One region of the Priestia sp. VA7 genome, then DNA from elsewhere that is predicted to be linked to it. Evidence: predicted binding sites of a transcription regulator. Region 1 holds the regulator's gene; the other holds the start of a gene.
What was found. The regulator Rex, encoded in region 1, represses fermentation and respiration genes when NADH is low (regulators of the CRP and FNR family bind a similar motif). The targets are predictions, from matches to a motif close to TTGTGAAATATTTCACAA.
Positions count from the first base shown of each region.

Region 2: the regulator Rex is predicted to act here: its motif matches at 4,033-4,050, upstream of AC0C45_RS25055 (L-lactate dehydrogenase).

Region 1 covers NZ_JBVQPN010000020.1:2,787-8,533, reverse strand. The annotation lists gene AC0C45_RS29340 (CPBP family intramembrane glutamic endopeptidase) at 1-660, shown strand, start outside; gene AC0C45_RS29335 (YdiK family protein) at 657-884, shown strand; gene tatC (twin-arginine translocase subunit TatC) at 910-1,665, opposite strand; gene tatA (twin-arginine translocase TatA/TatE family subunit) at 1,681-1,866, opposite strand; gene AC0C45_RS29320 (redox-sensing transcriptional repressor Rex) at 1,920-2,558, opposite strand; gene AC0C45_RS29315 (ABC-F family ATP-binding cassette domain-containing protein) at 3,017-4,951, shown strand; gene tsaD (tRNA (adenosine(37)-N6)-threonylcarbamoyltransferase complex transferase subunit TsaD) at 5,206-5,747, opposite strand, start outside.
Region 2 covers NZ_JBVQPN010000007.1:45,603-51,349, reverse strand. The annotation lists gene AC0C45_RS25070 (RluA family pseudouridine synthase) at 1-505, shown strand, start outside; gene AC0C45_RS25065 (methyl-accepting chemotaxis protein) at 708-2,726, opposite strand; gene AC0C45_RS25060 (cation diffusion facilitator family transporter) at 2,867-3,742, opposite strand; gene AC0C45_RS25055 (L-lactate dehydrogenase) at 4,075-5,031, shown strand; gene AC0C45_RS25050 (lactate permease LctP family transporter) at 5,094-5,747, shown strand, end outside.

The DNA.
Region 1 (5,747 bases):
CCGCTGTTAAAATTAACAGGAATGTTTGATCAATATCCAGTTCGAACAGCGACTGTCATGCTTTTGACTTATTGGACCATCATTAGCTTTATCCTTGGTTTACTTATTGTCTTACTGCTGCTGCGCCGTGACATGTCCATGCGTATAGAACATGCGGGAACAACGGTAACTGTGGTCTGGTCAGTCCTTGGGGTGTTCCTGGCTATGGCTGGTCAAGCTGTAGCAGGGATGATTGAGCACGCTCTTGGCATTACCCAAGTATCTGAAAATACACAAAACATTGTTAATCTTGTTAAAGCAACGCCGTTCCTTATTGTCGTTACGTCTGTTATTGGACCAATTCTAGAAGAGATTATTTTTCGAAAGATTATTTTCGGTTCTCTTCACAAACGATATAATTTTTTTATCTCTGCATTTATTAGTTCCCTTATTTTCGCTGCCGTACACTGGGATTTTAAACATTTGCTCGTGTATACAGCCATGGGATTTGTATTTGCATTCCTTTATGCAAGAACAAAACTAATTATTGTACCCATTATTGCTCACGTGTTGATGAATACAATCGTTATTTTATCTCAAACTATTTTTGCAGATAAAATTATAGAAATGCAAAAGCAAGCAGAACAAATGCAGTTTATTTTTGGAGGCATGTTTTTATGAAGAATATCCCTTTAACACGAGGGTTTATTTATATTATTATGGGGATTTTATTCACCTACCTGGCTATTCAAAATGCTCAGGAAACCGTGTGGAACTTCCCTACGATCTTATTTGCACTCGTAGCCGCATTCGATTTCAGATTTGCGGTTCGCATTTTTATCTTGCACTATAAAATTAAAAAGTTGCAGCAGCAATATAAAAATCAAGATGATTCATCTAAATAAAAAAACCACTGTTTCAGTGGTTTTTTTACATACTAACATCTTCTCTTTCTTGCTCTGCCCTTGCCTTTAACACTTTGCGATACGAAATGCGGGAAATAATGATGCTGATTTCATACAAAATTAAGAGCGGCACTGTCACCATCATGTGCGAGAGCAATTCCGGTGGTGTAATCAGTGCGGCAATAACTAGCAGTACGAAATAGGCATACTTTCGAATTTGAGATAAAAACATAGGCGTTATAATTCCTAATCGCGTCAAAAACATGACGACGACAGGAAGCTGAAACAACAGGCCAAAAGGCAGTGTGAGCTGCATTAAAAAAGAAAAGTATTCATTAATGCCAATCACTTGGTTTACATTCAGCTCATCGGAAACCCGCGTCATAAAATCGACGACAAATGGAAACAACACAAAATAAGAAAAAGAGACACCGCCGATAAAGAGAAAAATGGAAACAGGAATATATCCAAGCGTTACCTTACGCTCTTTTTCATATAAACCAGGACTAACAAATGCCCAAAGTTGATACAGTGCAACAGGAGCTGCAAGTACACAGCCGATAATAACAGCAAACTGCATATAAATCTTAACTGGATCTGTTAGCCTAAATGCATTCATCGTTAAATTTTTTGCCTCATCAGCATGCTGTAAATAGACAATAACCTTATCCGCTATAAAAAAGCCGCCAATTGTGGCAATGACAAAGAAAAATAAAACAATTAAAATGCGTTTTCGCAGCTCTCCTATATGATCATATATTGACATTTCTTGTTCGGTCATACTATGATCACCCTTTTACTCTTTGTCATCTACTTGACGCTGTTTATCTTTTTCACGATCTTCTGATGCACCGCTAGCGGCATGCTTAAACTCTCTAAGCGTTTGCCCGACTGATCTTCCTAGCTCCGGTAACCGTTTCGGTCCAAAAATAAGCAGTGCTACAATCGCAATAATAATCCAACTACCTGCTCCAATCCCCATATTTCCACTCTCCTTATTAATTTAGACTTAAGGAAATCGTAACACAGTCCATCTTATTCAACAGGATAATTTTTCAAAAAGTAGACAAGCGACTGTAATTCTACAGCCAGATCAATATGATGCAGTCGAATCTCATCCGGTACGTTTAAGCGTGCAGGAGTGAAGTTTAAAATCCCTTTAATTCCGCAATTCACTAAACGATCGGTAATTTGCTGAGCCACAGTGGCAGGAACGGTTAAAATCGCCACTGAGATATCATCACTCATATAATCTTCCAATTGGTCAAGGTGATAAACCGGCACGTCGCCTACTTTTGTACCGACTTTATCTTCTATCACATCAAAAGCGCACTCAATTTTGGTGTTATTATTTTTAATAAAATTATAATTTAAAAAGGCCGTTCCCAGATTCCCTACGCCAATCAGTGCTACTTTCGTTACTTCATCTTGGTCTAACGTTTTACGGAAAAATGTAAGTAAATAATTTACATTGTAGCCGTATCCCTTTTTCCCTAATGCTCCAAAGTAAGAAAAATCCCGACGAATAGTAGCAGAATCAACTTTCACTGCCTCACTTAACTCCGCTGACGAAACACGCTGTTTACCAGAAGCATGCAAGTTTTTTAAAAAACGATAATAAAGCGGCAATCGTTTAGCCGTTGCTTGTGGTATTTTTAATTGTTCAGTGTTCACGTTGTACCCCCTCAGTTCATGTATGTCATTACTAACATTTTCAAGTCATATTGCATTACCTTTCACAAAGCCTCAACCGCTCCGAGGTAGCGCTTCCAATTCTCTCTCTTTTCTCTTGTTTTATATATACTCCGCTTCATACCCCGACTCCTTTTGGCTATCCAGCACTACTTAAAGTCGGTAGTTAGAACGAAGCAATTAGCCCTTCAAAGGATCCGTTTGTTAGTCATGACGGGTTTTCTACATCCATCATATATAAGTTCAGAGATGCACTTATCTCTTATTTTAACATAGTATCCTGTATAAAATGTGCAGGTAAAATCATTTTATTTCATGAATCAAAACATTCGCTTCATCATTTGTCCTTGTCCCTCTACAAATTACAAACGCTTGTAGGAAGAACTTGTAGTTGAAAATATGTTAAAATACACTATGGATATACTACTAGAGGTGAAAAAATGATTATTCTACAATTGAACGGTATTACAAAATACTATGGGGCAGAACCCATTTTATCGAATATAAAGTTAGAAGTACAATCAAAAGACCGCATTGCCCTAGTGGGACGAAACGGTGCTGGTAAATCAACTTTATTAAAAATTATTGCTGAGCAGCTTTCTTATGACAGCGGAGAAATTATTAAACCTAAAGGTGTTTCCATTGATTATATGGGACAAGATACAGTTCTTGAGTCAACACTCTCCATATGGGAAGAAATGATGACGGTCTTTGCTCCATTAAAGAAGATGGAAAAAGAATTACGTACGCTTGAAACGAAGATGGGCGATCCAGACATTTTTAATGATTCAGTTCAATACGAAAAACTAACCAAAGAGTACGATCAGCTTCAAGTAACGTTCAAAGATTTAGGCGGCTATCAATATGAAGCGGATACACGATCTATTCTTCACGGTTTCCGTTTTTCAAACTTTGACTATAGCACCCCTATTTCCTCCTTGAGCGGTGGACAAAAAACGCGCTTGGCTCTTGCAAAACTGCTTTTAACAAAGCCAGACTTGCTTATTCTGGATGAGCCTACCAACCACTTAGATATTGAAACTTTAGCATGGCTGGAACAGTTTCTGCAAGGGTATGAAGGAGCTATTTTAATTGTTTCACACGATCGTTACTTCCTTGATAAAGTCGTAAATCAAGTGTATGAAGTCACAAAAAAAACAACGGTCAAGTACACGGGCAACTACTCTAAATACCTTGTACAAAAAGCAGAGCGATATGAAAAAGAGTTGCGTCAGTACGAAAAGCAGCAAGATGAAGTCGCAAAACTGAATGATTTTATTCAGCGAAATATCGCCCGCGCATCGACTACAAAACGTGCGCAAAGCAGACGGAAACAGCTCGATCGAATGGAGTTAATAAATCGACCTAACGAAGGCGAAAAATCAGCTAGTTTTTCGTTTGAAATTGAGCGTCAAAGCGGAAATGAAGTCTTAAATCTCGAAAACGTGTCTATCGGATATGATGAACACAAATACGTCGTTCAAGAGGCAAACCTTCGGATTAAAAAAGGTGAAAGCCTTGCATTGGTTGGCCCTAATGGAGTTGGGAAATCTACGTTATTAAAAGGTATTGTGGATAAACTAAGCTTCAAGACTGGAACCATTTCTTTTGGCTCAAACGTAATGGCTGGTTATTACGACCAAGAGCAAGCTAATTTAACTTCTAATAAAACCGTTTTAAATGAGCTTTGGGATGACTACCCATCCAAACCTGAAAAAGAAATTCGTACAGTGCTTGGAAATTTTCTGTTTTCAGGTGATGATGTACTGAAAATCGTTTCGACGCTTAGCGGTGGTGAAAAAGCACGTTTGGCTCTTTCGAAGCTTATGCTTCAAAAAGCTAATTTTTTAATTTTAGATGAACCTACTAACCATCTTGATTTAGATAGCAAACAAGTACTCGAGAATGCATTAATTGATTACCCAGGGACTCTATTATTTGTTTCACATGACCGTTATTTTATTAATCGTATTGCAAACAAAATAGCAGAGCTATCTCCTGAAGGGGTAGAAGAATTTCTTGGAGATTATGACTATTATGTAGAAAAGAAAGCAGAAATAGAGGAAATCAAAGAATTAGAAAATATAAAAGCAAACGAAGAACGTACGGTAAAATTAGATAAACAGTCCTATAAACAAGATAAAGAACAAAAGAAATTGATGAGGCAGCGAACGCGCCGAATTGAAGAAATTGAAACTGAAGTAAACAAATTAGAAGCCGCACAAGCGGAGAATGAAGAACTTCTTTGTGATCCTGAAATTTATCAAAACCACGAAGAAGTATCAAGATTGAACGGTGAAAATGAAAAAATTTCTTCACAGTTATCCACATTAATGGAAGAGTGGGAAGAATTACAGCTGCTTCTAGAAGAATAGCCTGTATTTTTTCGTATTTATTCACCCTATTTACTTGTTCGTGCCCTTTAGAACAAGCTTTATCCACTATGTGAATAAATAGTGGATATCTGTCTGATTTTCATAATTAAAACTTGTTGATAACATGTCCGTGTACTGAGCGCACGGACTTTTCCACATAATTATCCACAGGCAATTCTAAATTTATTGAATATTGTTGATAAATTATTTTTACCCACAAAAAAGACGAATGAGAAATAAATCTCATTCGTCTCTTACTCTTCCAAGTCTAAACCGGGGTTTGCGTTTAATGACATATCTGAGCGTTTTCCTTGAGCAAATCGTACACTTGCCGCTGCTCCAATCATTGCGGCATTATCCGTGCATAGAGACAGCGGCGGGATAATAAGCTCAATGTTTGATAATGGTACAAATGCCTCTTCTAGCGCTGCTCTAAGTCCTTTATTAGCAGCAACTCCTCCTGCTACTAACACTTGCTTAACGTTATATTCCTTTGCAGCTTTAACCGTTTTAGTTACTAACACATCAATAACACTCGCTTGAAAGCTAGCAGCAAGCGTTTGTGGAAGAATTTCTTCACCTTTTTGCTTCGCGTTGTGGACAGTGTTAATAACTGCTGATTTTAACCCACTGAAACTAAAATCATAGGATCCTTCTTCTAGCCAAGCACGCGGCAAATCAATTAATGGCTCTCCTTCATGTGCAAGGCGGTCAATATGCGGTCCACCTGGATATGGAAGGTTTAACGTGCGGGCTACTTTATCGTAGGCTTCTCCTGCTGCATCATCTCTCGTTT
Region 2 (5,747 bases), on a different contig from region 1:
TTTGGACAGCGATACATCAGGTGCTATCTTATTCACGAAGCATTTTGTAGCAAGCTCTGTGTTTGATCAGCTGCTGGCTGAACGTAAAATTAATCGGACTTATATTGCCATCGTCCAAGGAATCATAAAAAAAGAGGACGGAATCATCAATGAACCCATTGGACGCGATCGTCATCACGCTACAAGAAGAAGAGTATCTAGAACGGGACAAGCTGCCAAAACACGTTATCGGGTGTTAAAACGCAATACGGCGAAAAACGAAACGCTTATTGAACTTTCGCTCGAAACCGGACGCACTCACCAAATTCGTGTTCATATGAGTCACATCGGCTATCCATTACTTGGTGATACTCTTTATGGAGGAAAGAGATTAAAAGAACAGCAGCAAGCTTTACATGCCACTAAGCTTTCTTTTATACACCCGTTTACACGTCAGCGCGTGTCAGCTGTTGCACCTCTAACTCAGCAAGTCTTTTCGCCTTACAGCAAGTTGTTTTCTTATTAAACATAAAAGAGAGGTTAAGACACAACCAGCTAAGGGCAAACAAATAGAAGAAGTGCGCTGAACCGCTTGAGATACCTACATGAAACCTGCGTTCACCATATCAATAAAAGAATCCGAACGAGTTGAATTCTTTATCAAGAATCTCAATTCATCGTTCGGATTTTCCTTTAACTAAAATACTTTTGTCCTAGCCTCTTTTTTTCTATTGAATTTTAAATTGACGAATCAAGTTCGCCAATTCTTCACTAATCTCTTGCAGATGTTCCGCTGATTGAGAAACAGTAGAAATAGCTCTAATTTGTTCTTCTGTGGAAGCGGTAATCTCTTCAGTTCCTGCTGCTGATTGCTGTGCAATGGCTGCTATGCTTTGAATTGCCGCTACCACGTCTTCCTTATGCTCATCGATACTGTCCATGCTGCTTGTCACATGTTCGACAGCCGCCGCCACTTGTTCAATCGTAGTTGCAATTTCATGAAAAGCTCGTTCTGTATCTCCTACCACAAAGTCTTGAGACTTTGAAAGCTCTTCTGTACGGTTGCATTCTTCACGCGCAGCAGCGACTTCACCTTGAATCGCTGCAATCGTATGACGAACTTGTTCAGTGGCCTGAGAGGACTGTTCAGCAAGTTTTCGCACTTCTTCAGCTACTACCGCAAATCCTTTGCCATGTTCTCCTGCACGAGCTGCTTCAATACTAGCATTTAATGCAAGTAAATTTGTCTGATCTGAAATACTATTAATCGTGAAAATAATAGATTCAATTTTTTTCATCTTATTTGTTAACTCTTCCATTACAGCTTGAACAGCGTGAATCGTTTGAGACGATTCAGTGGTTTGGCTGCGAAGGAGCTGCATCTGTTTTAAACCTTTTTCATTGATGCTTACAGCTTCAATCGTCATTTTATTAATCTGTGCATTTTGTTCAATGACTTCTTCAATTTGCGAAGATAAACTCATCGTTTTATGATTAGTAGAGTCAGCGTCAGAAGCTTGCTGCGTGGCACCGCTGGCAATCTCATGGATAGCCCGGCCGATTTCTTCACTGGATGCAGTTGCTTCTTCAGATACGGCACTCAAGTCTTCAACAGACGTTTTTACTGTCTCAACAGATGTCTGAACCGTGCCAATCAATGTTTTCATTTTGGCTACCATATCATTAAATAAATGAGTAAGCTCACCAATTTCATCTTTTGACTTCGTCTTCACCTGAACCGTTAAATCGCCAGCTGTTACTTTGGCTACTTCATTTTTCAAGCGGCGAATCGGATTAGTAATAATTCTTGAGAAAAAGATGGTTAACACCACTGATAATAAGATGCCAATTAACGCAATCCAGACAATAACAGTCAGTAAATGATGAGCGCTTGAGAGCATTTCATTATAAATAAAGGCATTTCCTATCTTCCAATTCGTCCCTTCGAGAGTATCATATGCCATCACTCTCTCTTCACCTTGAAAGGTATACTTCATGAAATCTCTATTCCGGTCTGCTTCGTACATTTTTTTCATAAATGGCTGATTCATCAAATTTTTCCCAGCTTCTGTTGGATGAACGAGCGCTGTGCCATTTTGATCAAATAAAAATGCATACCCACCGTGATTTACTTCTGCTTTACCTACAATGTTTTTTAATGCATCTAAGTCTAAATCAGTAGCTATAACGCCCAGCACATTTTTAGTATCTGGATCTAAAATAGCCTTTGCAATTGTCACGACCGTCTTTTTTGTTGCTGCATCTTCATATGGATCCGTATAAATAACCTCATTAGGTGATTCTACTGCTTGTTTGTACCATACCCTTGAAGTCGGATCATAGTTTGAACCAAACTCTTGTTTAGGAACAGAATACATTCCTTTATTTTTAGTGCCTATGTATTCAAGTGCTAGGTTTGGATACTTTTCTTTAAACTGCGTAAACTCTTTTTGAACTGTGTTCCATGTAAAATACGGATTTTTCTCTTGGTTTGTTTGATCTCCTTCCTGCTTAACAAAATTAACAATTACATCGTTTTCACTATACGTTAGCAAAGAACGACTATACATGTCTAAGTACGTATGAATGGTTTCTTTTAACTCTTTCACTTGACTTTGAGACTGAATTTCTACATCTTTTTCTATTTGCGTTTTGGTAAATTGATAAACAGCCCCTGAAACAACTAATAATAAAATAGCTATAAAAATACTAAAAAATACTACGAGCTTCGCACTTAACCTCTTCATTCCCTCACCCTTCTACAAAAATCTTTATATTACTAATAACGGCTTTTCATTTTCATTTTTGAAGAAGTTTTTGTGATTTATTTCAAATTCCCGCAAAATAAAACCAGCGCATCCTTTCATAACGAAAGAACGTGCTGGTCTTATTTTTGTTTTTCGTATGCATCAGGTTCAATATGAACAAGCGTATCTTTAATTTGATGCTCATCGTTCATCATATGTTCAATTTGATCAGCAATTTCATGGCTTTTGATAACATTTAAATGGGGATCTACTTTAACAGTTACATCAATCACGACTTGATTACCAAGCTTGCGCGCTTTCACATCTTCTACTTCTTTTACACCTTCTACAAGCTCGATGCTTTCTTTGTAGTGCCCTAACTTTTCTTCATCAAATCCGTCCGTTAAAGAATGAGCCGCTTCTTTAAAAATCTCAATGGCTGTTTTACAAATAATAATTCCCACAGCAAAAGCAGCTACCACGTCCAGCCAGGGCAGGCCGAATTGTGAGCCGAAAATTCCCACGACAGCCCCTATACTCACAAGTGCATCAGACAAATTATCTTTAGCAACCGCATATAAAGACTGGCTATCAAGTTTTTTAGCAAGCTTAATATTATATCGGTAGACACCACCCATAACAGCAGCCGCTCCAAGACCTACCCAAGCAGCCAGTAAATTAGGCGCTTCAGATTTGTCCATAAATAATGACTGACCCGCATCGACCAATACTTCTAGTCCGATTACCATCATGATAAAAGAAGCAATAAGTGAAGAGATATGTTCCGCTCTGGAATGTCCATAGGGATGATCATTATCGCGAGGTTTTTTAGAGATTTTTAAGCCGACTAAGACGGCAATTGATGCAATAATATCTGTAACATTATTAAGACCGTCGGCTTTTAATGCAGAGGAAGCGGTGACACCCGCAATGATAAGTTTACATGTCGATAAAAAGATATATGATAAGATACTAACCCAAGCGCCTTTTTGGGCTTGCTCATAGTAGTTCTCCATCCCTTCCACTCCTTTATTCAAAATAAGCAAACTTAGTGTAACAAATGGATTTCGTGTGGGTCTATAGAAACATTATTGGCTGCTAACATACAAATAGAGAATGTTAAACTCTTTAGCTTTCTGCAAAACAAGTTGCCTTTACTCAACACTTTAAACGTTTAAGATCTTTCTAAATGTGGCACTTCATGTAGAAGGACATTTTTTTAAATCGCCCTGTAAAATTGTTTACTATTTTTTAAAGGGTGTGATTTTTATCACAGCTGAAGCAATTTATTCTTGTTACACTAACATTGTGAAAAACATCACAAAATAAAATTCAAAGGATGATACAAATGAAAACACAATTTACACCAAAAACACGAAAAGTTGCCGTTATCGGAACTGGTTTTGTGGGCTCAAGCTACGCTTTTTCAATGGTGAATCAAGGTATTGCCAATGAATTAGTGTTAATCGATATGAACAAAGAAAAAGCAGAAGGTGAAGCACGTGATATCAATCATGGAATGCCATTTGCCACACCGATGAAAATCTGGGCTGGAGATTATAAAGACTGTGCTGACGCTGATTTAGTAGTTATTACAGCGGGCGCTAATCAAGCTCCAGGGGAAACACGCTTAGATCTAGTTGAAAAAAACGTTAAAATTTTTGAATGCATTGTAAAAGATATTATGAACAGCGGATTTGACGGCATCATTTTAGTGGCAACAAATCCAGTTGATATTCTCGCACACGTTACACAAAAAGTATCAGGATTACCAAACGAACGGGTAATTGGTTCAGGAACGATTCTTGACACAGCTCGCTTCCGCTACTTGTTAAGCGACTATTTCGAAGTAGATTCTCGCAACGTCCACGCTTATATTATGGGGGAACATGGAGATACGGAATTTCCTGTTTGGAGCCACGCGCAAATTGGCGGTGTGAAGCTCGAACATTTTATCAATACTGCCGCTATTGAAAAAGAACCCGATATGCAGCATCTATTCGAACAAACCCGCGATGCGGCTTACCATATTATTAATCGAAAAGGAGCGACTTATTACGGAATTGCAATGGGGCTTGTACGTATTACCAAGGCTATTTTAGATGATGAAAATTCTATTTTAACAGTATCTGCTTTATTAGAAGGACAATACGGTATTTCTGATGTGTATATCGGCGTACCAGCTATCATTAATAAAAACGGCGTGCGTCAAATTATTGAATTGAATTTAACCCCTCACGAACAGCAGCAGCTCGAGCACTCTGCTAGCATTCTTAAGCAAACTCGCGACAGAGCTTTTGTGTAACATCTAAAGATTTTTGCGGGGGACTCCCCCGCTCCCTTGTTTTAAATATGTAGTAGAGGTGTATGAATATGACGTGGACTCAGGTATATAATCCGTTAGATAATATTTGGCTTTCTGCACTAATTGCACTCATCCCCATTATCTTTTTCTTTATTGCTTTAACTCTTTTGAAATTAAAAGGACATATTGCTGCTGGTATTACAGTGCTTCTTGCTATGATTATTGCTATTTATTTTTATGATATGCCTGCTTCAATGATCTTAGGAGCCACAGGCTATGGGTTTCTGTATGCACTTTGGCCCATCAGCTATATTATTATCGGAGCGGTGTTCTTATACAAGCTAACTGTCAAAAGCGGACAGTTTACTACCATCAGACAATCTATTATTTCAATAACCGACGACCCCCGCTTGCAAATGCTGCTTGTTGCTTTTTCCTTTAATGCTTTTTTAGAAGGGGCAGCGGGATTTGGAGCTCCAATTGCCATTACAGCAGCGCTTCTAGTTGGACTTGGGTTCAAACCGTTAAAAGCAGCGGCGCTATGTTTAATTGCTAATACAGCTTCAGGAGCGTTTGGCGCCATGGGGATTCCTGTTATTGTCGCAGGACAAGTATCTGGCATAGATCCAAAAGAAATTGCTCATTTTCTTGGCACGCAGCTTCCGATTATTTCTTTTCTTATCCCTTTTTTACTTGTCTTTATTATGGATGGGATA